Regions from separate parts of the Robertmurraya sp. GLU-23 genome, predicted to be linked through region 2. Evidence: riboswitches for the same ligand, from Rfam matches in the RefSeq annotation. Region 2 holds a riboswitch; each other region holds the start of a gene.

The links. Region 2 has a riboswitch for lysine ahead of ACVBAX_RS14080 (amino acid permease). Riboswitches for the same ligand answer to the same signal wherever they lie in the genome.
Region 1: linked by a shared signal. The riboswitch ahead of ACVBAX_RS14705 (transporter substrate-binding domain-containing protein) and the one ahead of ACVBAX_RS14080 (amino acid permease) in region 2 are both predicted to bind lysine.
Region 3: linked by a shared signal. The riboswitch ahead of ACVBAX_RS00500 (aspartate kinase) and the one ahead of ACVBAX_RS14080 (amino acid permease) in region 2 are both predicted to bind lysine.

Annotation. Positions count from the first base shown of each region.
Region 1 is NZ_JBRKCV010000008.1:170,347-177,632, reverse strand. Features, by position in the region: gene ACVBAX_RS14720 (SPFH domain-containing protein) at 1-326, opposite strand, end outside; gene deoD (purine-nucleoside phosphorylase) at 533-1,252, shown strand; gene guaD (guanine deaminase) at 1,342-2,709, opposite strand; lysine riboswitch at 2,900-3,082, shown strand; gene ACVBAX_RS14705 (transporter substrate-binding domain-containing protein) at 3,188-4,024, shown strand; gene ACVBAX_RS14700 (amino acid ABC transporter permease) at 4,086-4,829, shown strand; gene ACVBAX_RS14695 (amino acid ABC transporter ATP-binding protein) at 4,850-5,584, shown strand; gene ACVBAX_RS14690 (hypothetical protein) at 5,656-6,456, opposite strand; gene ACVBAX_RS14685 (hypothetical protein) at 6,642-6,839, shown strand; gene ACVBAX_RS14680 (sigma-70 family RNA polymerase sigma factor) at 7,062-7,286, shown strand, end outside.
Region 2 is NZ_JBRKCV010000008.1:35,392-42,677, forward strand. Features, by position in the region: gene ACVBAX_RS14065 (amino acid ABC transporter substrate-binding protein) at 1-726, shown strand, start outside; gene ACVBAX_RS14070 (amino acid ABC transporter permease) at 741-1,424, shown strand; gene ACVBAX_RS14075 (amino acid ABC transporter ATP-binding protein) at 1,443-2,186, shown strand; gene ACVBAX_RS14080 (amino acid permease) at 2,325-3,749, opposite strand; lysine riboswitch at 3,863-4,043, opposite strand; gene lepB (signal peptidase I) at 4,125-4,664, opposite strand; gene ACVBAX_RS14090 (DUF4395 domain-containing protein) at 4,840-5,274, opposite strand; gene mscL (large conductance mechanosensitive channel protein MscL) at 5,760-6,149, opposite strand; gene ACVBAX_RS14100 (fatty acid desaturase) at 6,406-7,286, shown strand, end outside.
Region 3 is NZ_JBRKCV010000001.1:101,420-108,705, forward strand. Features, by position in the region: gene trxA (thioredoxin) at 1-160, shown strand, start outside; gene uvrC (excinuclease ABC subunit UvrC) at 279-2,051, shown strand; lysine riboswitch at 2,116-2,296, shown strand; gene ACVBAX_RS00500 (aspartate kinase) at 2,413-3,642, shown strand; gene ACVBAX_RS00505 (YslB family protein) at 3,714-4,166, opposite strand; gene ACVBAX_RS00510 (succinate dehydrogenase cytochrome b558 subunit) at 4,495-5,103, shown strand; gene sdhA (succinate dehydrogenase flavoprotein subunit) at 5,173-6,933, shown strand; gene sdhB (succinate dehydrogenase iron-sulfur subunit) at 6,936-7,286, shown strand, end outside.

The DNA of each region.
Region 1 (7,286 bases), 130 kb from region 2:
TTTCCATCCACATCATTTACCTTTAACCTTTTACTATTAAAGTTACGTACTCGTAAAGAAATCGTTTTACGGAAAGTAAGGGGAACGGTAAGAAATAGTCCACTATGGCGGATGGATCCAAGATATTGACCGAAAAAGGTCACAACCACTGCCTGGTTAGGCTGAATAATCGTAATGCCGCTACCAAGAAGTACGGCGATCAAGAGAAGAGGAATGGCAGCTCCAAAATGTTCCTGAATGAGAAAGTATACTCCTGAGAAAAGTGAGATGGCAATGAAAAGTACACCAATAAATCCATTAAAATGAAAAGCGCTTTTTTCTTTCAAATTTATCACTCCTATAAATCAATTTGATATAATTATGATATCACTTTTGTATAAAAATGTAAATGGAAGAGCGAGGGATTTATCGAGTAATAATATTCATTCCCATGAGTTGAGAAGGGGGAAAATAAGTAGTATATTAGTCATGCAATAATAGAGAAAATATATTCTTATGGATTTAAAATCGAAATAAAAAAGGAGAGTATAAAATGAGTTCCAAAATACATAAAGAAACACCACACATTAAACCAAATGGGGCAGAGATTGCTGAAACCATCCTTTTACCTGGTGACCCTCTACGTGCAAAGTTTATTGCGGATACTTATTTGGAAGATGTCATACAGTTCAATGAAGTTCGTGGCATGCTAGGGTTTACCGGTACATATAAAGGAAAGCGAATCTCTGTGATGGGAACGGGAATGGGAACACCTAGCATGAGTATCTATTCATGGGAGCTAATTAACGTCTTTGGAGTGAAAAACTTAATTCGAGTTGGTTCTGCAGGTGCTATACAAGATAACTTGAATTTATATGATATTGTCTTTGCGATGGGTTCATCAACAGATTCTAATTACGGACATCAATTCAATTTTCCAGGACAATATTCAATTACTGCGTCATTTGAGTTATTAGAAAAGGCGAAGAAAATTGCGGATAAACAGGGACAGCATGTTCATGTGGGAAATGTTCTTTCTAGTGATGTATTTTATAATGCTGATCCGAAAGCTTTGCAAAAGTGGAGTGAAATGGGCATTTTATGTGCGGAAATGGAATCGGCTGGTCTATATTTAAATGCTGCTCGTGCGGGTGTTAATGCTCTTTGTATCTTAACTATTAGTGATCATATTTTTAGGCAGGAGCAAACAACACCAGAGGAAAGACAAACGTCATTTACAAAAATGATGGAAATTGCTTTGGAGCTTGCATAAAAATTACTTCACCACACTGCAATGGCAAACAGCAACGCCACATTGATAACGCAATGTGGCGTTGCGTATGCTCCTTTAAATGCCAATCCCTAAGGCCGTGATTGGACTTTTTCCCCTTGTACCCAAACTTCCCGAATATGTTCAGGACGGACAAGATACATTATTTTTTGGAAAATATCATCTAACTCTTCATTTTCAGCGAATATGGGCAGGCAGGCTGCTGGTAATTTCGTATCAATGATTTGTACGTCCCATGCATAGTTTTCTTGAATTCGCCCAATGGGTAGGCTTAAGCTTTCTCCCCCGCCGGCTGTAGCCAAGTAAAAGGCCTCGTGAATGGAAATGCGGGAATTTGGTACACCCCGTTCCTCGGCAGGAAGAGCCGGATTTACCCCGTCTTCTAGCATTCTAGAGGAGACCACCGCCTGCTTGGCATTATCATAAAGACTAGGAGTCGCGCCAGCTGAGATATCGGTTCCTAATCCAACATCAATACCCATAGCCTGAAAACGTTTGATCGGGATCACGCTATTTGCGAAGTAGGCATTTGACAATGGACAATGGCTGATCGCTGTTCCTGTTTTAGCAAAAAGCTCTGCATCATTGTCATCTAAGAAATTACAATGAGCCATTACAGATTTCTTACCTAATAATCCAAAATCATGCAAGGCAAATGCATCATGTTTGTGAAAACGGTCTTGTACATAGTTATGAGCCCAGTCACTTTCGCTACAATGCGATTGAACATGTGTATCATGCTTAGCTGCGAGTTCCCCTAAGCCCTTAAGTGCTTCGTCCGAACAACTTGGAATAAAGCGAGGAGTCACAACGGGATACACACCTTGTTTAACTGTTTTAGCTAGCTCCTTCACTGCTAAAATAAACTCCTCTGTATCAGCTATCGCGGTTTTGGCATCTGCATCCCGATAATAGTCAGGGTTTTGTTCAGGATCATCCATGACAACCTTGCCTACTAAACCCCTCTGTCCTTTTTTTGCACATATTTCCGCTAATAATAGACTTGCCTCTTTATGGACGGTTGCAAAGTAAAGGACTGTCGTTGTGCCGTTGGCAAGTAGTGTATTTACGAGATCTTCATAGACTGTTTGGGCAAAAGTTAAATCTGTATATTTGGACTCTAAAGGAAATGTATACGTGTGAAGCCAGTCGTAGAGGGGAATATCCAATGCTGTCCCTGATTGCGCCCATTGTGGGGCATGGACATGCAAATCCACAAAACCGGGGAGGAAATATTGCCCGTCTGCTAACTGATGAAAGTTCTCCTGCCCTTGGTAGTCCGCTAACAAGGATTGATATTCCTCGTGTTCAGGTCCAACCATTTTTTCAATCATTCCATTTGAATTCACAAAGAATAAATAATTTTTTAATGTATTAATTTTTTTAGGAGAAAAACTAGAAAAAGCAGTTCCGTGAAAAACATGCGTATATGTACTCATAAACACCCTCCTAATGTTCGCTACATTGGCCATTGTAACGGAATGATAAAACGTAGTCCATTTTAAACACATTTTTTATAAGAGTAAATGATCTATTGATAAAGTAGAACCTTACCAGAAAAACCTAGTTGACGAACTAAAAGATAGTATTGTAGTATAAGAAGATAATTGAATAAGACCTCACTTTTTACAGTGGGGTAGAGGCGCGATATTTAACAGTCTTTAGTGGAGTTTGAGAAGCAGTGATGCTAAGGAGAAGGAAATGTCGCCGAAGTTTGTAATATTCTCGAGTATTACATGCTGGGTCTGTAGTTAAGAGCTGCAGGACTGTCTTGATAAACTTAGTCGTTTATTGAGTTGTGCTATCTCATTTGGGATAAAAGAGGGGACTTTAGGACAACTATGCATAACGCGACTTGAGTTTATCTCAGGTCGTTTTTTTGTTTTAGTACGATAAAATAACAGGGGGAAAGACATCATGAAAAACAAGTTATCATTATTCATAGTTTTATTAGTTTCATCGATTCTATTATTAGCCGGATGTGGATCAAGTAATGGTTCTGATTCTGGATCATCAGAGGATAATACATTTAAAGTTGGTTTAGAAGCGGGTTATGCTCCTTTTAACTGGACTCAGAACGACGATTCTAACGGTGGAGTTAAAATTGATGGTTCTGCAGAGTATGCTGGTGGATATGATGTGGAAATCGCTAAGAAAGTCGCTGAAGGTTTAGGTAAAGAATTAGTGATTGTTAAAACTGAGTGGGATGGCTTAGTACCCGCTTTAACATCAGGTAAAATTGATGCGATTATTGCTGGAATGTCACCAACAGCTGAGCGTAAGGAAACGATCGACTTTACGGATAATTACTACAAGTCAAATTTAGTAATGGTTGTGAAAAAAGGCAGCAAGTATGAAAATGCTACTTCGATCCAAGATTTCAAAGGTGCGAAGATCACAGCTCAATTAAATACATTCCACTACAATGTGATTGATCAAATCGAAGGTGTAAACAAGAAAACGGCGATGGACAACTTCCCGGCCATGAGAGTTGCTTTAGAATCAGGGATCATTGATGGTTACGTTTCAGAACGTCCAGAAGGAGTTAGTGCATCAGCAGCCAATGAAAACTATGTAATGGTTGAATTTGAAGATGGTTTCGAAACATCAGAAGATGATACAGCAATCGCTGTTGGTTTGAAAAAAGACAGTGATTTAACAGAAAAGATCAATGAAATTTTAGCAGGTATCTCAGAGGAAGAACAAACAAGCATCATGGATGCTGCTATTACGAATCAACCAGCAGCAAAATAGAATTCAGGAACCGGCTGTATATAAGTATACAGTCGGTTTTATACGGTAAGGAGGAGAAATAATGAGCCTTGAGTGGGTTATTAAAATCATTGCGGAAAACTGGCCTATGTTCCTTCGTGGTGCTGGGTTAACCCTTTTGATTGCTCTGGTTGGAACGATTTTTGGAGCAATGATTGGATTATTAGCAGGCGTTATACGAACGATTCCTATGCCGGAACGTGGCGGGAAAAAGATACTTTTAAAAGTGATTAACCTAATTATTTCCATATATATAGAATTCTTCCGTGGAACACCAATGATTGTACAAGCCATGGTTATTTTCTATGGATCTGCCATGGCATTCGGTATCGATATGAATGTGTTTGTGGCGGCTATTTTTGTCGTATCGATCAATACAGGAGCTTATATGGCGGAAATTGTACGTGGTGGAATTGTGTCGATTGAAAAAGGACAGTTTGAAGCCGCACATGCGATCGGAATGAATCATCTACAAACGATGTGGAATGTGGTATTGCCACAGGTCATTCGAAATATTTTACCTGCCACAGGAAATCAATTTGTTATTAATATTAAAGATACGTCCGTTCTGAATGTGATCTCCGTGACCGAATTATTTTTCGTTACCAAATCGATTTCAGGCAATAACTTTAGATATTTTGAATCGTTCTTCGTCGCATGTCTGATTTATTTTGTGATGACCTTTATCGTGACAAGAATCTTGCTATATATTGAAAAGAAATTAGATGGCTCTGAAAGCTATACGATGATTGTTAACGAAACACAAATAGAAGTGGCTCAAAAGTAATGAGAGAAGGAGGAGAGAATTTGGAAAAGATTATTGATATTCAGCATTTAAACAAATCCTTTGGAACTCATGAAGTATTAAAAGACATTAATTTTTCAGTGAACAAAGGAGAAGTAGTTACCATTATCGGTTCCTCAGGTTCTGGTAAGTCCACTCTTCTTCGTTGTGTGAATCTTTTAGAAAAACCAAGCGGCGGAAAAATTATTTATCATGGCGAAAATATACTAGATGACAAGCATGATGTAGCGGCTTACCGACAGCATCTAGGTATGGTGTTCCAACAATTTAACCTTTTTAACAATCACAATGTTCTAATGAACTGTGTGGTAGGACAAGTCAAAGTACTCAAACGCTCCAAGGAAGAAGCCGAAAAAGTAGCGATGAAGTACTTGAAGGTGGTTGGAATGGATAAATATATTAACGCAAAACCCAAACAACTATCGGGTGGCCAAAAGCAACGTGTGGCCATTGCTAGAGCCCTTTCCATGGACCCAGATGTGATGCTATTTGATGAACCAACGTCTGCTCTTGACCCAGAAATGGTAGGGGAAGTTCTCAAAGTCATGAAGGAACTCGCAGAATCTGGTCTGACGATGTTGATCGTGACGCATGAAATGGAATTTGCCAAAGAAGTATCGGATCGAGTGGTCTTTATGAACCAAGGAGTGATTGCCGAAGAAGGCACTCCAGAGCAGATTTTCACTAATCCAACCCAAGAACGCACAAGAGAATTCTTGAAGCGTACATTAAATTAAGCAATTATACTAACTGCACCTCCAATTGTTATAGTAGCAATTGGAGGTTTTTTTCATTTAGAAAACTACTCTCAAAACCCCAATTCATATAACTCTTCAAAATAAAGCTCTTCAAACTTTTTATTCAGGATTCCGTAATAATAGGCAATAGGTTTTTGTATGGTGCTTCCTTTGAGCTTACTAATCATTTGTTTAAAGGAGTGAACGGCCATATTTATCACGAGATCTGTTTGGCTTTCAAAGTTATTTCGATAGGCAGAAATTTGGGCCATTCTCCAGAATTCTTCAATCTGCTTTGCTTCTGGAAAGAAGTATCTGACGACTTGAGAGAAGGAGTAAGGAACTCGGTCACTTGTGTAAGTGAAATCAAGAGGCTTGTTATCCGTATTCTCTGTAGGTTCGGATGAATCCATTTCTTTACGTTCTTTAATCTTTATATTTTTAGTTTTAGAAGGATTACTAGTTTTATTATGGTGGTTCAAATTATCTTCCTTAGGTAGTTCATTTGTAGGAAAAGGTTGAAATACATACAAATTACTAGACTGAGAACCATTTTTTCTTTCGGTTTCATGAACGATCAATAGTCCTAAACCAATCGCTTTTTGAATCATTCGCTTGAAAGTAGATCGTGAGATACCGTACCCGTTGTGTTCCTCATAAATTGCTTTTAATACGGTCCCAATTTTGGCATTGCAAACGCCAGGGATTTTCGCAGCAAAACGAACGAGTCGCTTTAAGCCAACTCGCTCTCCCTTAGAAAAATCATCCTTGTGAACAGCCAACCACATTTCCATATGAGTATTAAATTCTTTTAAAGAAGAAAATTGAGAATACTGTTCGAATTGTTCAATACCGCCATTTTTCAAATTCATTCCTTGGCACCGTCCCTTCATTGTTTATATAGAGAAGGGCGGTTCAAAAGGACAGGGTGGTTTTTGGATATTTGTGACGGATTTTTGAACAGTTTTGGAGTAGAATGTAGTGAGAGTTACGTTACGTTGATTCTATTTTGTCTAAATTAAGTAATGGTAAAAAAATTATAGAAGGGGTTTTACAGATGGATGCAAATAAAAAATGGCTTTCCATTCCAAAAGAGATAAGAAATAGTCTACTAAGTAATGTTTGGTGTGGGAATTGCTCAGATGTAACAACGATTACTGCTTTTTTAATAGAAGAGCATGATTTCGGTATTGTGTTAAAAGGTAAATGTAAAAATTGCGGTAAAGATGTGGCTAGGGTTATTGAGGAAGATTGAACAGGGACACAAGTAATATGGGACCGGTTCCAGTATCATACGACGCGCCTAAATAGTAAAAAAAATTCAATCAAACGTTTGATTGAATTTTTTTTCGTTTCACATTAAGTAGGATAAATGTGCTTATTAGATCTAGGAATATCATTTTTCAAATAGATATATAGACCATAAAGAATTAGAATAAGAATATAGTATTCCAAAAATTGTTAGAGGGGGGCAAATATGATCCCGACAAAATTAGATTCCACTTCTATCACTACGATAAGAGAAAAACGCATTGAACCAGTTATCGATTGGTTCGAGCAGCATAAGCATTCATTCTATACGCTAGGGCGGTTCTATCTTAATCAACAGCACCAAATAGAAGAGCTATTCTACCGGTCTATTTTAAACGTTCATAAGGAATGGTCTCGATTTAAACATGAATCATCATTCGATTTGTGGGTT
Region 2 (7,286 bases):
GAAGAAGAAGAAAAAACAGCAGCAAACTTATACGAAGAAATTAAAGAAAAAGGTGAGATTACCATCGGTACGGAAGGTACTTATGCACCTTTTACTTTCCATGATGAATCTGGGGATCTAACAGGGTTTGACATTGAGATCGCTGAAGAAGTATTCAAGCGCCTTGATATTAAGCCCGTTTTCGTAGAAACCAAATGGGACGGAATGATTGCTGGACTTGATGCCAAGCGTTATGACATGGTTGCGAACCAAGTAGCGATTCGTGAAGATCGCCTCGAGAAATACGATATGTCTGAACCTTATATTTCGTCAAAAGCGGTACTTATTGTTGGTGAAGCAAACGAAGACATTAAAACGTTTGAAGATCTGAATGGAAAAAAAGTAGGACAATCTCTAGACAGTAACTATCGAAAAATTGCAGAAGCAAATGGCGCAACAAACACAGTGGTAGATGGATTTAACCAAGCCATTGATTTAATCACTTCAGGTCGTATTGATGCAACAATCAACGATAATCTTTCTTACCTAGATTTAAAAAAGCAACGTCCTGACCTTGCGATTAAAAAGGTGGATGAAGAAGCAGATGTAACAAGCAATGCCTTCTTATTCCGTAAAGATAACAAAGAGCTAGTTGATGCGGTGAACGGCGCATTAGCTGACATGATCGAAGACGGAACATACCTTGAAATCTCAACTAAATGGTTTGGCGAAGACGTATTGAAGTAAAGGACTGAATTGAAATGGTCTTAGATGAAAGAGCGGAACGAATTATAGGAATCCTTAGCGATTCCTTTTTTCCTATTTTAAAAGCTGGTTTATATTTTACGGTTCCATTAACACTAATCACATTTACACTTGGTCTTATATTAGCGTTTTTCACAGCAATAGCTCGCATATCAGGGATTAAACCTCTCGTTGCGATTGCAAAATTTTATGTGTGGATCTTTCGGGGTACACCGTTACTTGTTCAATTATTTATCCTATTTTACGGTCTTCCAAGTGTGGGAATTACGCTTGATCCATTCCCAGCTGCCGTACTTGGTTTTACCTTAAATAAAGGAGCGTATAGCTCGGAAATTATTCGTGCCGCGATCCTGTCTACTCCTAAGGGACAGTGGGAAGCAGCCTTTTCGATTGGTATGACTCGGGCACAAGCCATGAGACGAATCATCCTCCCACAAGCCATTAGAGTATCGGTTCCACCACTTGGAAACTCTTTTATCAGCCTGGTAAAAGACACTTCCCTTGCTGCAACGATCACGGTTACAGAGATGTTTCAAAAAGGACAACAGGTGGCTGCAGCTACGTATGAACCTCTTTGGCTTTATATTGAGGTAGCTTTTATTTATTTAATGTTCAGTACGGTACTGTCCTATGCTCAATCCATGCTCGAACGTCGCTTTGACCGTAGCGTAGCCAAGTAGGAAGGGAGAGTATTGGCGATGATTAAACTAGAAAATTTATATAAAAGCTTTGGAGAGATTGATGTTTTAAAAGGAATTGACTTAGAGGTGGAAAAGGGGAAAACCGCTGTAATTATTGGCCCTTCTGGTTCAGGGAAAACCACCCTTTTACGCTGTCTGAATTTATTGGAGATTCCAAACCAAGGGTCGATTACGATTGGGGAGAAAGAGCTTCAGTTTCAATCAGGAACGAAGCTAAAACCGACTCAAATGACCCTCTTTCGTCAACAAACGGGCATGGTGTTTCAATCGTACAACCTGTTTCCACACTTAACGGTTGTTGAGAACGTAATGGAGGGACAGGTCGTGGTGTTAAAACGCTCAAAATCGGAGGCCAAAAAGCGTTCTCTCGATTTACTCGCCAAGGTTGGACTGAGCGACCGAGCGGAAATGTACCCTCATCAATTATCAGGTGGCCAGCAGCAACGTGTGGGGATTGCCAGAGCAATGGCGATGGATCCGAAAGTCTTATTATTTGACGAACCCACCTCGGCGCTAGATCCGGAGCTTGTTGGTGACGTGTTAAAAGTCATGAAGGATCTTGCTGAAGAAGGAATGACGATGGTCGTTGTTACCCATGAAATGGAGTTCGCTAGAGACGTAGCAGACCAAGTCATTTTCATGGATCAAGGACTAATTGCAGAAAAAGGAACACCAGAAGAAATCTTCACCCTCTCCACCAACCCAAGAACGCAGCAGTTTCTTAATAAAGTCGCACGTTGAACAAGAAAAGGGGTAAAGTGTCCTTCCCAGAAGGACACTCTACCCCTTTTTGTCCACGAGCGGTGACAGACACCCTCCGTGGACACTTTGGCCTCATTTGTCTTTTGGTGGTGTCTGTCACCGCCGTTGTCACCGCCGTTAGGCTGCTTTTTTGGTTTTTGGTTTTTGTTTGTGTGCTCTTGCTACTGGGCCGTAGAAGAAGATTCCACTTGCAAGGAGAGCCACTCCGAACATGAAGGTTTTGATGTCTGCTGTACCCGCGTAGATCACCCATACTGAATATAAGGTCGCTAGTAAAGCAATGACACCGTCCACCACTTTTGATCTTGCTTGGCCTTCATACGTTTCACCTGTGATCACTAGCTTTAACTGAAATACAGCTGCAATGAAGTACGGAACCAGGTAAGATAAGGTTGCAATATAAATAACAAAGTCAAACGCCGCAGAGATGGAATTTGAAATCGTTGAGAAAATAAATAACTGTCCCAATGAGTTTGTGATAATCATTGATAACACCGGAATATTCTTCTCATTTTCCTTTAAGAAAGAAGGTAAAAACAGACCTTGCTTCGCTGCTTGGTACGGAACTTCTGCACTTAACATCACCCAACCAATGGTAGAACCAAATAAGCTGATTAATCCAATACCTGCTAACACTTTTCCAGAAACAGGTCCAAGCACGGAGACAATCGCATCAATTAATGGCTTGTCCGACGCAATTAACGCCTCTTGGCTTAGTAAGCCCATCACTAATGTACTTACTCCAATATAGATGGCTAACGCGATGAACAACCCTAGAATCGTTGCACGCTTGACGTCAATTTGCTTCTTGGCACGTCCCGCAAAAACAACCGCCGATTCCACACCGATAAACGCCCAAAGGGTAGCAACCGCTGCATTGCTAATCTGACCCATCAGTCCGACCGTTGCCCCACTCTCATCGAAACGTGGCTCAACCATAGGAAGCATATGCGAAGCCTCAAATGCAAACAACGCAACAATAATGAAGATGAAGAAACCTGCCACTTTAGAAGCTGTTGCCATGAAGTTTAACTTCCCTGCATTTTCTAACCCTCGTAAAATAATGAAGTGAGTTCCCCATAATAAAATCGAACAAACCACAAAAGTTAAGGCATTACCAACCTTTAAAATAAACGAACCAACGGTAAATAACTCAGCCTGACTCGTTAAAATTGGAAAGAACGTTGATAAATAACTAGCGAATGTTGTAATGATCGCAATATTCCCCGCTAAGTTACCAATCCAATAACCCCAAGTCGCCATGAACCCAGAAAGAACAGACCCTCTAGAATTTGGTTTAAAAAGCTCTTTCGCATAAATTTGTGGTCCACCATTTAAATTTGGCTTTCTCATTCCTAAATTCCCAAACACCAGCGCAGTTACTAACACTCCCGCTCCTGTAAATAACCAAGCGAGAATAACCCCCGCCGGACTTGCCGCTTCTGATAGTGAACGTGGCAGCATAAAGATACCCGAACCTACCATATTTCCAACGACTAATGCCGTTAATATCCATAAACCTAACTTCGTTTGTTTTCCCATGATAATATTCCTTTCTATTATACTTCCCCATCTCTCAAGTATAGAGGCCCTAATAAACATAAAAAAACACACCAAAACGTGAGTACAGTGTGCTTTACAATAAACGCATCAGGCAAATGGATAGTTCAACATAGCTTTTCGAGCTATGACAGTCCTACACCTATTCGATGTAGTCCCAGCTACTATAGTCAGAGAATTATAGTGCTTCGGCGAAAATTCCTTTCAACTGAAATCATGGAGCTCCTCTGGCTCTCATCCAACCTACTAATATTTTTCGCAACCTCTACCTCATCTTGAGCTGATGAGGATCATATTTAATTTAAAATGCTTTACTAGAATAATTCATGAGCGTTTTTATGTCAATGGGATTAATTGCTATTGTACCGTTCGAACATCACTAAACGGATAAAACACAAACTCACTAACTCCGACAATCTTTTCCTTCTTAATAAAACCAAGACCATTCCTTGAGTCCATACTGCGAAGTCGATTGTCACCCAATACAAAATAATGACCTTCCGGAACCATAGTAGGCCCATAATCTCCCGTTAACACACTACCTTGTTCATGCGCCTGCTCCCGATTACTCTCTAAATACTCTTCGCTGTGAACAGCGCCATTGATTAGTAACTGATCATCCCTGATTTCGATCATATCACCAGGCAAGCCAATAATTCTTTTGACGTAATTTTCGCCTTCTCCTTTAATAATCACAATGTCCTCACGTTCAATTTTGTCGGTATTGACTTTGTTAACAAATATTTTCTCTTGATCGTGAAGAGTTGGTTCCATAGAGGCACCATCCACAATATAAGGAGCAAAGACAAATGTACGAACGACGACTACGATAGCGAAAGCAATAAACACCGATTTACCCCAGCTAATTATTTCTTGCCTCTTCTTAGTTTCTCCCATCCTATTCTGCTCCCTTTTTATGTAATAAACTTGTTTACATTTTATCATAATCACTTATTACCCACGGTTACCAAAGCTCACTCTCAGCCCATAAATCGTTAGACAAGATTCACCAAAAATATCTAGGAAATGCCAAATAAAAAAGTCAGCACTAGTGCTGACTTCTCATCTATCCTTATTGCTGACTCTTCAATTTTCTGTATTGATACATTTTCCATTGATAATGAATAAAGCAACCAATACAAAAACCTAAAAGGGCAACGGTCGCAGCAATCGCGACTAATATTGTAAATATATATCCTACCACTGGCAGATTAAAGGCAAACCCCATAAAACCTGCCCCTAAACATAGAATGGCGATTTTTTGATTAAACTGCTGCTGCTCCCAATCTTCTTGCAGGTACGTTGATGGTTCCCTTTTTAAAAACCGCTTCGCTACCTCCATGATTGGATTGATACGAAAAATAACTCCACATACACCTGAAAGTAGAGGAATCAATAAAATCCATTCCATATTTGTCACCCATGTAAGGATAACGGAGAGGACTATGATCGACTGGTTGATTTGCACAAGTGGCTTGGGAATCGTACGAACGACGTTAGCTGACATCTATATCACACCTTTATTATAGGATTAGTTGGTAATTTATTTTACCGAATATCCAGGCATTTGTATACAAATTAGGATGACACTAATAGAAGGAAAAAATGATAATTGGCCTAAATCTTTTCTGTAAAATAAGCGGAGGTTTTCCGGTTAAATGCAAAATGGCGTAGGTTTCGTAGTAAATAAGAGGAGGTTTTCCGATTATGCAAAGCAAAATCCCCCATTTTCGAAGTTTTAAAGTCAATAGGCGGAATCTCTCCGTCTATTGAAGCCTTCTTTAGTAATAGTTACTAGTTTAAACGGAAATGTTCCGTCTATTTATCCGCTCCGGTGCTTAACCTGCTCCCCCAACCGATAAGTGAGGCCCCCACTTGAACCTAGATGCAGGAGTCAGCAACTTTTATGTTAATAAAGAAACTCGCCAATTTGGCGAGTTTTCCTATTTTTATATACCAATAATGATGCTAATACGACATAGCGCTTCTTTTTTACACACCCTTTTGTTGCTGTTGTTCCTTTAAAATATCACGAATTTCCGAAAGCAATTTTTCCTCCGTTGTTGGTGCCTTTACTTCCGATTTTACTTCTTGCTTCTTTCTAAACTTCTGTAATAATCTTATAAAGAGGAAAATGGAAAAAGCAATAATAAAGAAATCAACGACATTTTGTATGAACTGACCATATTTAATGGTTGCATCATCATATGTATATTCGAGCTTTGTAAAGTCAAAGCCCCCTAATAAAAGCCCTACAATCGGCATAAGGATATTGTCTACAAGCGAGCTAACAATTTTACTAAAGGCCCCACCGATAACTACCCCGACAGCCAGGTCAATCACATTTCCTTTTAAAGCAAACTTCTTAAAATCCTGCCACATTTTATGTCCTCCTATTTAAATGTATACATACAGACTAGTATATCTTGAATTAGGGAACGTATGTAAAATTATGCTCATGAAACGAAGATGTCTACATTTTTCGAATTGTTATAGGGTTTTCCAGTCATTTCTTTTGAAATTTTTCTTGAAACATGACATTTGTCATGTCCTACTCTATACATTTATGCCTTTTCATGACCAGCTCATAAACACTACAATAACAGTAGATAAATTCAAAACCTTGTAGGAGGCTTTTATGAGCAAGCAAAAAACGGCTGAATTAAGAAAAAGCGTTGTCCCTTTTGAAAAGTCAGATATAAGTAAAAGTATAAAACAAATGATAAACACATTTATTCCTTTCTTTGGTTTATGGTACTTAGCGTACGCAAGTCTTTCAATTTCTTATTGGCTAACGTTGCCACTCGCTATTGTTGCGGCTGGATTTGTGATTCGAATCTTTATCATTTTCCATGATTGCTGTCACCAATCGTTCTTTAAAAATCGTAAAGCAAACGCCCTAATCGGAAACATCAGTGGGATTATAACGATGTTTCCTTATGAACAGTGGAAGAGAAGCCACAATATCCACCACGCAACAAGTGGAAATTTAGATAAGCGTGGCATTGGTGACATTTGGGTCATGACAGTTGAAGAGTATTTAGCTGCTACACCAACTCAACGTCTTCAATACAGAATGTACCGTAATCCGTTTGTTATGTTCGTTCTAGGACCGATATTCTTGTTCCTTGTTACCAACCGTATTAATGTAAAAGATGCAAAACGTAAAGAGCGTCTCAACACTTATTTCAATAATATTGCGATCGTTGTGTTGTATGCGTTTATGATTTGGTTAGTTGGCTGGAAAGCTTTCCTTCTTGTCCACGCTCCTATTTTGTTTGTTGCTGGTGCATTAGGAATTTGGTTATTTTACGTACAACATCAATATGAAGACAGCTATTTTGAACACGAAGAAGAGTGGAACTATGTGAAGGCGGCTGTTGAAGGAAGCTCTTATTACAAGCTTCCAAAGATCTTGCAATGGGTAACTGGAAACATCGGCTTTCACCATGTGCATCATCTAGCACCTAAGGTTCCGAACTACAATCTAGAAAAAGCACATGAATCAACGCCACCATT
Region 3 (7,286 bases), on a different contig from region 2:
CGTTAAAATCGATGTTGACGAAAACCAAGAAACTGCAGCAAAGTTTGGAGTTATGAGCATCCCAACACTTCTTATCATGAAAGATGGCGAAGTAATTGATAAAGTTGTCGGCTTCCAACCGAAGGAAGCTTTAGAAGAGCGCTTAAACTCTCATCTATAAAATGTGTAAACCACTCGATCCTGAGTGGTTTTTTCTTTTCCAGTGGGCTCCTACTATATATCCCCTCAAAAAAACTTTATAATAAAATCAGAGTGTTTTGTAGTTGGAGGTGTACCTTTTGAATGAGATGATAAAAAATAAACTTGCTTTATTACCTGATCAGCCTGGATGTTATTTGATGAAGGATCGGCAAGGGACAATTATATATGTTGGTAAAGCGAAAGTATTAAAAAATCGTGTCAGGTCGTACTTTACTGGATCTCACGATGGAAAAACGCAAAGGCTCGTTTCTGAAATTGAGGATTTTGAATATATCGTTACATCGTCCAATATTGAAGCACTAATTCTCGAGTTAAATTTAATAAAGAAACATGATCCTAAGTACAATGTGATGTTAAAGGACGATAAAACATATCCTTTTATTAAGTTAACTGCAGAAAGGCATCCACGCCTGATTACAACTCGTAAGGTCAAAAAGGACAAAGGGAAATATTTTGGTCCATACCCGAATGTGTCTGCTGCGAACGAAACAAAAAAGCTTTTGGATCGAATCTATCCTTTGAGAAAATGCTCAACATTGCCTGATAGAGTATGCTTATATTATCATCTTGGACAATGTTTGGCTCCTTGTGTAAAGGAAGTAAAAGAATCGACCTACAAAGAACTTGTAGAAGAAATTACAAAGTTTTTAAATGGTGGTTATAAGGACATTAAAAAGGACCTTACACTTAAGATGCAAGCTGCTGCAGAAGAGCTTGATTTCGAAAGAGCAAAGGATTTCCGCGATAAAATAGCCCATATAGAAGCAACAATGGAAAAACAAAAAATGACAACGACTGATTTTACTGACCGAGATGTGTTCGGCTATTCGGTTGATAAAGGGTGGATGTGTGTTCAAGTATTTTTTGTTCGCCAAGGCAAGCTCATTGAGAGAGACATTTCCATGTTCCCTATTTATGGAGAAGCAGAAGAAGAATTTTTAACGTTCTTAGGTCAATTCTACGATCAATCCAGTCATTTTAAACCAAAAGAGATACTTTTACGGGATGAAGTAGATCTAGAATTAGCGGGACAACTTCTACAAACAAAGGTATTGCAGCCGAAACGTGGACAGAAGAAAGACCTAGTTGAGTTAGCTACAAAAAATGCAAGCATTGCTCTAAAAGAAAAATTCTCTCTCGTGGAGCGAGATGAAGAGAGAACGATTAAAGCAGTCGAGCAACTTGGAGAGCAACTGGGAATTTATACTCCTCACCGAATTGAAGCTTTTGATAACTCAAATATCCAAGGAACAGACCCAGTATCGGCAATGGTTGTATTTATTGATGGGAAATCAGCAAAAAGAGAGTATCGAAAATACAAAATTAAGTCTGTTGAGGGTCCTGATGATTATGAATCGATGAGGGAAGTCACAAGACGCAGATATTCTCGTGTGCTTAAAGAAAACCTCCCACTTCCTGATCTAATTATGATAGATGGTGGAAAAGGACATGTAGAAGCGGTAAGAGATATTTTGGAAAATGAACTTGGTTTAGATATTCCGATAACTGGGCTCGTTAAAGATGATAAACATAGAACCTCACAGCTTTTATACGGGAAGCCATTAACGGTCGTGCCGCTTGAACGGAATAGCCAGGAATTTTATTTGCTTCAAAGAATTCAAGACGAAGTGCATCGTTTTGCCATCACGTTTCACAGGCAACTTCGAGGGAAAAATGTGTTTCAGTCGATTTTGGATGATGTACCGGGAATCGGTGAGAAAAGGAAGAAACAATTATTAAAAGCCTTTGGGTCGGTAAAAAAAATGAAGGAAGCACACAAAGAGGACTTTTTATCTATTGGACTTCCACAAAATACAGTAGATCTGTTAATGAAAAAATTACAAGAATAGCATTGTCGTCACTAGGAGGCTGTGCTATAATTAGGAAAATTTTATATTAATCACTTAATCGTTAAGTGAAGGTAGAGGTGCGAGCACCAATAGTAACAGCTTTGAGAATACTGAGATTCGATGAGAAGCTGTGAAAGGGGATGTTCGCCGAAGTGGATAGGTCTCTGAATTGCCGTATCTGCTGGTCCTGTATTGAATAAATACTGGATTGTCAAGACAGTATGTCTTGGAGAGCTATCTCACTGTGTATAAGTCCGTATTTTTGTACGTTCATTCACGCAGCCATGAGATATCTCTCATGGCTTTTTTTGTATTTTCAAAAAAGGCACATGAAAGAGATGAAAAGAAAGTAGGGGTAAATATGGGATTGGTTGTCCAAAAGTTTGGTGGTACATCGGTAGGAAATGTTGATCGTATTAAGCATGTAGCCGATCGAGTAATTGAAGAAAAGATGCGAGGGAACGACGTAGTAGTCGTTGTGTCTGCAATGGGGAAAGCAACAGACGAATTAGTGGGTCTAGCAAATCAAATCTCAAGCCGTCCAAGCAAACGTGAAATGGATATGCTTCTCACGACAGGTGAGCAAGTCACGATCGCATTATTGTCGATGGTGTTAATAGAAAAAGGCTATGAAGCAATATCCTTTACTGGTTGGCAAGCAGGAATTGAAACAGAGGCAGTTCATGGAAATGCTAGGATTTTACACATTAATACAACTAAAATTCAAACTGAGCTACATAAAGGGAAAATAGTAGTCGTAGCCGGCTTTCAAGGAATCGCGATTGATGGGGCGGTGTCAACTCTTGGTCGAGGTGGATCGGATACAACAGCAGTGGCATTAGCAGCCGCATTAAAAGCTGATAAATGCGATATTTATACCGATGTAACAGGTGTATTTACAACAGATCCACGTTATGTGAAAGAGGCAAGAAAGCTTAAGTCTGTTTCTTATGATGAAATGTTAGAGTTAGCTAACTTAGGTGCGGGAGTGTTACATCCAAGAGCCGTTGAATATGCAAAAAATTATGCGGTCCCACTTGAAGTGCGGTCAAGTATGGAGCGAGAAAATGGAACGATAATTGAGGAGGAAGTATCAATGGAACAAAGTTTAGTTGTAAGAGGTGTTGCTTTTGAAGATGAAATTACGAGAGTAAGTGTTTTAGGCCTTCCAAATGGATTAACAAATCTGTCAACGATCTTCACCATCTTAGCAAAAAATCATTTGAACGTGGATATTATTATTCAAAGTATGACGAATGAATCAACGACAAACTTATCTTTTTCTATTAAGAGCACAGATTTAGAAGAAACTATGGCTGTTCTACAAGCTAATAAAGATTCCTTGAAATATGCAAGTATAGAAGCAGAACCAAACCTTGCAAAAGTATCGATTGTTGGTTCAGGGATGATTTCCAATCCTGGGGTTGCAGCAGAAATGTTTGAAGTGCTAGCCGCAGGGGGGATTCAGGTAAAGATGGTAAGTACCTCTGAAATTAAGGTTTCTACAGTGATAGAGGAAGCACAGATGCTGAAAGCAGTTGAAGCACTTCATGAAGCATTTGAGTTGTCTGGAAAATCTGTTAAAGCATAGAAGCAGTGCGGTAAGTTAAAAAATGAGACAAACTAAAAAGCTTTCATAAAAATATGAAAGCTTTTTAAGTACTATTCAATAGAATCTTTTCTATCCCAACGTACAGTGAAGGAAACCGTAGCGAGCTTTTTCTTCGGGTGTTCATACGTTTCAGTAATTACCTGTTTTTGTTCTTCCATTTGTTGAGCCAAGAATCCTGCTTCCAATTGGAATTGACAGTCTGGATGCTCTTTAAAGCGATTTTTGATTAAGTCACTCGATAATTCAAACTCAAGCTCATTCTTTTTTTCAGATTTAATTTGTAGTGTGCCCCAACCTGCCTGTTGGAAAAAAGTAATAATTTCTTCGACCGACTGCAAAGGGTACTTTCTGGCTAAAGCCTTACCTGCCCAGTATAAAATAGAAGCTGTTTCTCTTCCAAGAATGTCTGGAAGAAGCACTTCTCTTAGTAATTCATATCCAAAGGCTGGAACAAGTGCAGGATCTGTGGCCGAAATAGGTTGTTCTAATTTCAATTCACTCAAAACATGTCCCCCACTTTCTATTATTCTATTATATACGTTTTCCGGGGAAATACGCATGAAAACAAAAAAAACTGATTTAAAAAATTTTTACATTAATTGTTATATCAATATAAAAGAAAGCGCTGTAAGATGTTTGTATATAAGCATTAATAGCGATATCAATATATTAAAAATATTTTGTATATATAGAGCATTTTATGTATCCGTTTTCTTGACGCTCTTTCATGTTGGGAGTAAAATGAACATGTCACATAATTGTAAAAATTATTGTAAAAAAAACGGATATTATTTTAGTCATTCCGTTTAATTTTTAAGGGGGGTAAAGTTCATGGCAGGAAACCGAGAGTTTTTTTATCGAAGATTACACTCGCTGCTTGGAGTCATTCCAGTTGGTCTATTTCTTGTGCAGCACCTTGTAGTCAATCATTTTGCAACTGGGGGGGAAGAATCATTTAACAAAGCGTCTCATTTTATGGAGAGTTTGCCGTTTCGATATGTATTAGAAACGTTCGTGATTTTTCTACCTTTATTATTCCACGCAATTTACGGGCTTTATATTGCGTTTACAGCAAAGAATAATACGAGTAATTATGGGTTTTTCCGCAATTGGATGTTCATGCTTCAGCGTATATCTGGAGTAGTAACACTAGTATTCGTAACATGGCATGTGTGGGAAACAAGAATTGCAGCAGCATTTGGTGCAGAGGTTAACTTCAATATGATGGAAAGCATTCTTTCGAATCCATTTATGCTCTGGTTCTATATCATCGGTGTGCTTTCAACCACCTTCCACTTTGCAAATGGACTATGGTCTTTCTTTGTAAGTTGGGGAATTACAGTTACACCACGTTCTCAACTTATTTCTACTTATGTTACATTAGGCGTTTTTATCGCCCTCTCCATAGTTGGTGTGCGCGCTATTTTTGCATTTATTTAATTTAATAGGTTCTAATTTTTATAGAAACGAACGGGATATACTTTGATATTAGTTAAGGAGTGACTCACGATGGGTAAAGGAAAGGTGATCGTAGTCGGCGGCGGTCTAGCTGGCTTAATGGCAACAATTAAAGTTGCGGAAGCAGGAAGTCCGGTCGAATTATTTTCATTAGTTCCAGTAAAACGTTCGCACTCTGTTTGTGCCCAAGGTGGTATTAACGGAGCGGTAAATACAAAAGGTGAAGGTGACTCTCCATGGGAGCACTTTGATGATACAGTATACGGCGGTGACTTTTTAGCGAACCAACCACCAGTTAAAGCAATGACAGAAGCCGCACCAGGAATTATCCATTTGCTTGATCGTATGGGCGTTATGTTCAACCGTACACCTGAAGGGCTTTTGGATTTCCGTCGCTTTGGTGGAACACAGCATCACCGTACCGCTTTTGCTGGTGCAACAACCGGGCAACAACTTCTATATGCACTAGATGAGCAAGTACGTCGCCACGAAGTAGCTGGTTTAGTTACTAAATATGAAGGATGGGAATTTCTTGGGTCTATTATTGACGATGAAGGGGTTTGCCGAGGAATTGTTGCTCAGAATCTCACATCAATGGAAATTAAGTCATTTGCAGCAGATGCTGTAATTTTGGCTACGGGTGGTCCTGGGATTATCTTTGGTAAGTCAACAAACTCAGTAATTAACACGGGCTCAGCAGCGTCCATTGCCTACCAACAAGGTGTGTATTATGCAAACGGAGAGTTCATACAAATTCATCCAACTGCGATTCCTGGTGACGATAAATTGAGACTTATGAGTGAATCCGCTCGTGGAGAAGGTGGACGAGTTTGGACGTATAAGGATGGAAAGCCATGGTATTTCTTAGAAGAGAAGTATCCAGCTTACGGAAATCTTGTTCCACGTGATATCGCCACTCGTGAAATCTTTCACGTCTGTGTTGATTTGAAGCTTGGTATTAATGGGGAAAACATGGTTTATCTGGATCTTTCTCATAAAGATCCAAAGGAACTAGACATTAAGCTTGGTGGTATTATCGAAATCTATGAAAAATTTATGGGTGACGATCCACGAAAAGTTCCTATGAAAATCTTCCCTGCTGTCCACTATTCTATGGGTGGTCTTTGGGTCGATTATGATCAAATGACTAATATTCCTGGGTTATTTGCTGCTGGAGAGTGTGATTATTCTCAGCATGGGGCAAATCGTCTTGGTGCGAACTCCCTGTTATCAGCTATTTATGGAGGCATGGTAGCTGGTCCAAAGGCGTTGGATTATATTAGCGGGTTAAGCAAGAACGTTGATTCTATTTCTTCTTCCCTCTTTGATCGTTATGTAAAAGAGGAAGAACAAAAGTGGAATAAGATCATGACTTTAGATGGTAATGAAAATGCTTATGTACTTCATAAAGAGCTGGGTGAGTGGATGACAGACAATGTAACTGTAGTTCGCCACAACGATAAACTATTAAAAACAGATGAAAAAATCGTAGAGCTACTAGAGCGCTATGAAAAAATTAATATTAACGATACAGCTAAGTGGAGCAACCAAGGTGCTATTTTTACACGTCAGCTTCAAAACATGCTTCAGCTAGCGAGAGTTATTACAATTGGTGCATACAACCGTAACGAGAGCCGCGGTGCCCACTATAAACCGGAATTCCCAGAGCGTAACGATGAGGAGTTCTTAAAGACAACCATGGCTCGATTTGTGGATGCGAAATCAGCACCACACTTCCATTATGAAGAGGTTGACACTGGTTTGATTGCTCCAAGAAAGAGAGACTACTCTAAGAAGAAAGGGGATAACTAAACATGTCTGAAAAAAGAACAGTCGTTTTTAAAATTACAAGACAGGATAGTCCTGACACGGCCCCTTACGAAGAAGAATTCGAGTTAGACTATCGTCCAAATATGAATGTCATTTCCGCACTCATGGAAATTCGTAGAAACCCAGTAAATAAGCAAGGAAAACATACTACTCCAATCACTTGGGATATGAACTGTTTAGAGGAAGTTTGTGGTGCTTGTTCGATGGTGATTAATGGAAAGCCTAGACAATCATGTACAGCACTAATTGATCAGTTAGAACAACCGATTCGTTTAGAACCAATGAGAACTTTCCCTGTTGTTCGTGATCTTCAGGTTGACCGCAGTCGTATGTTC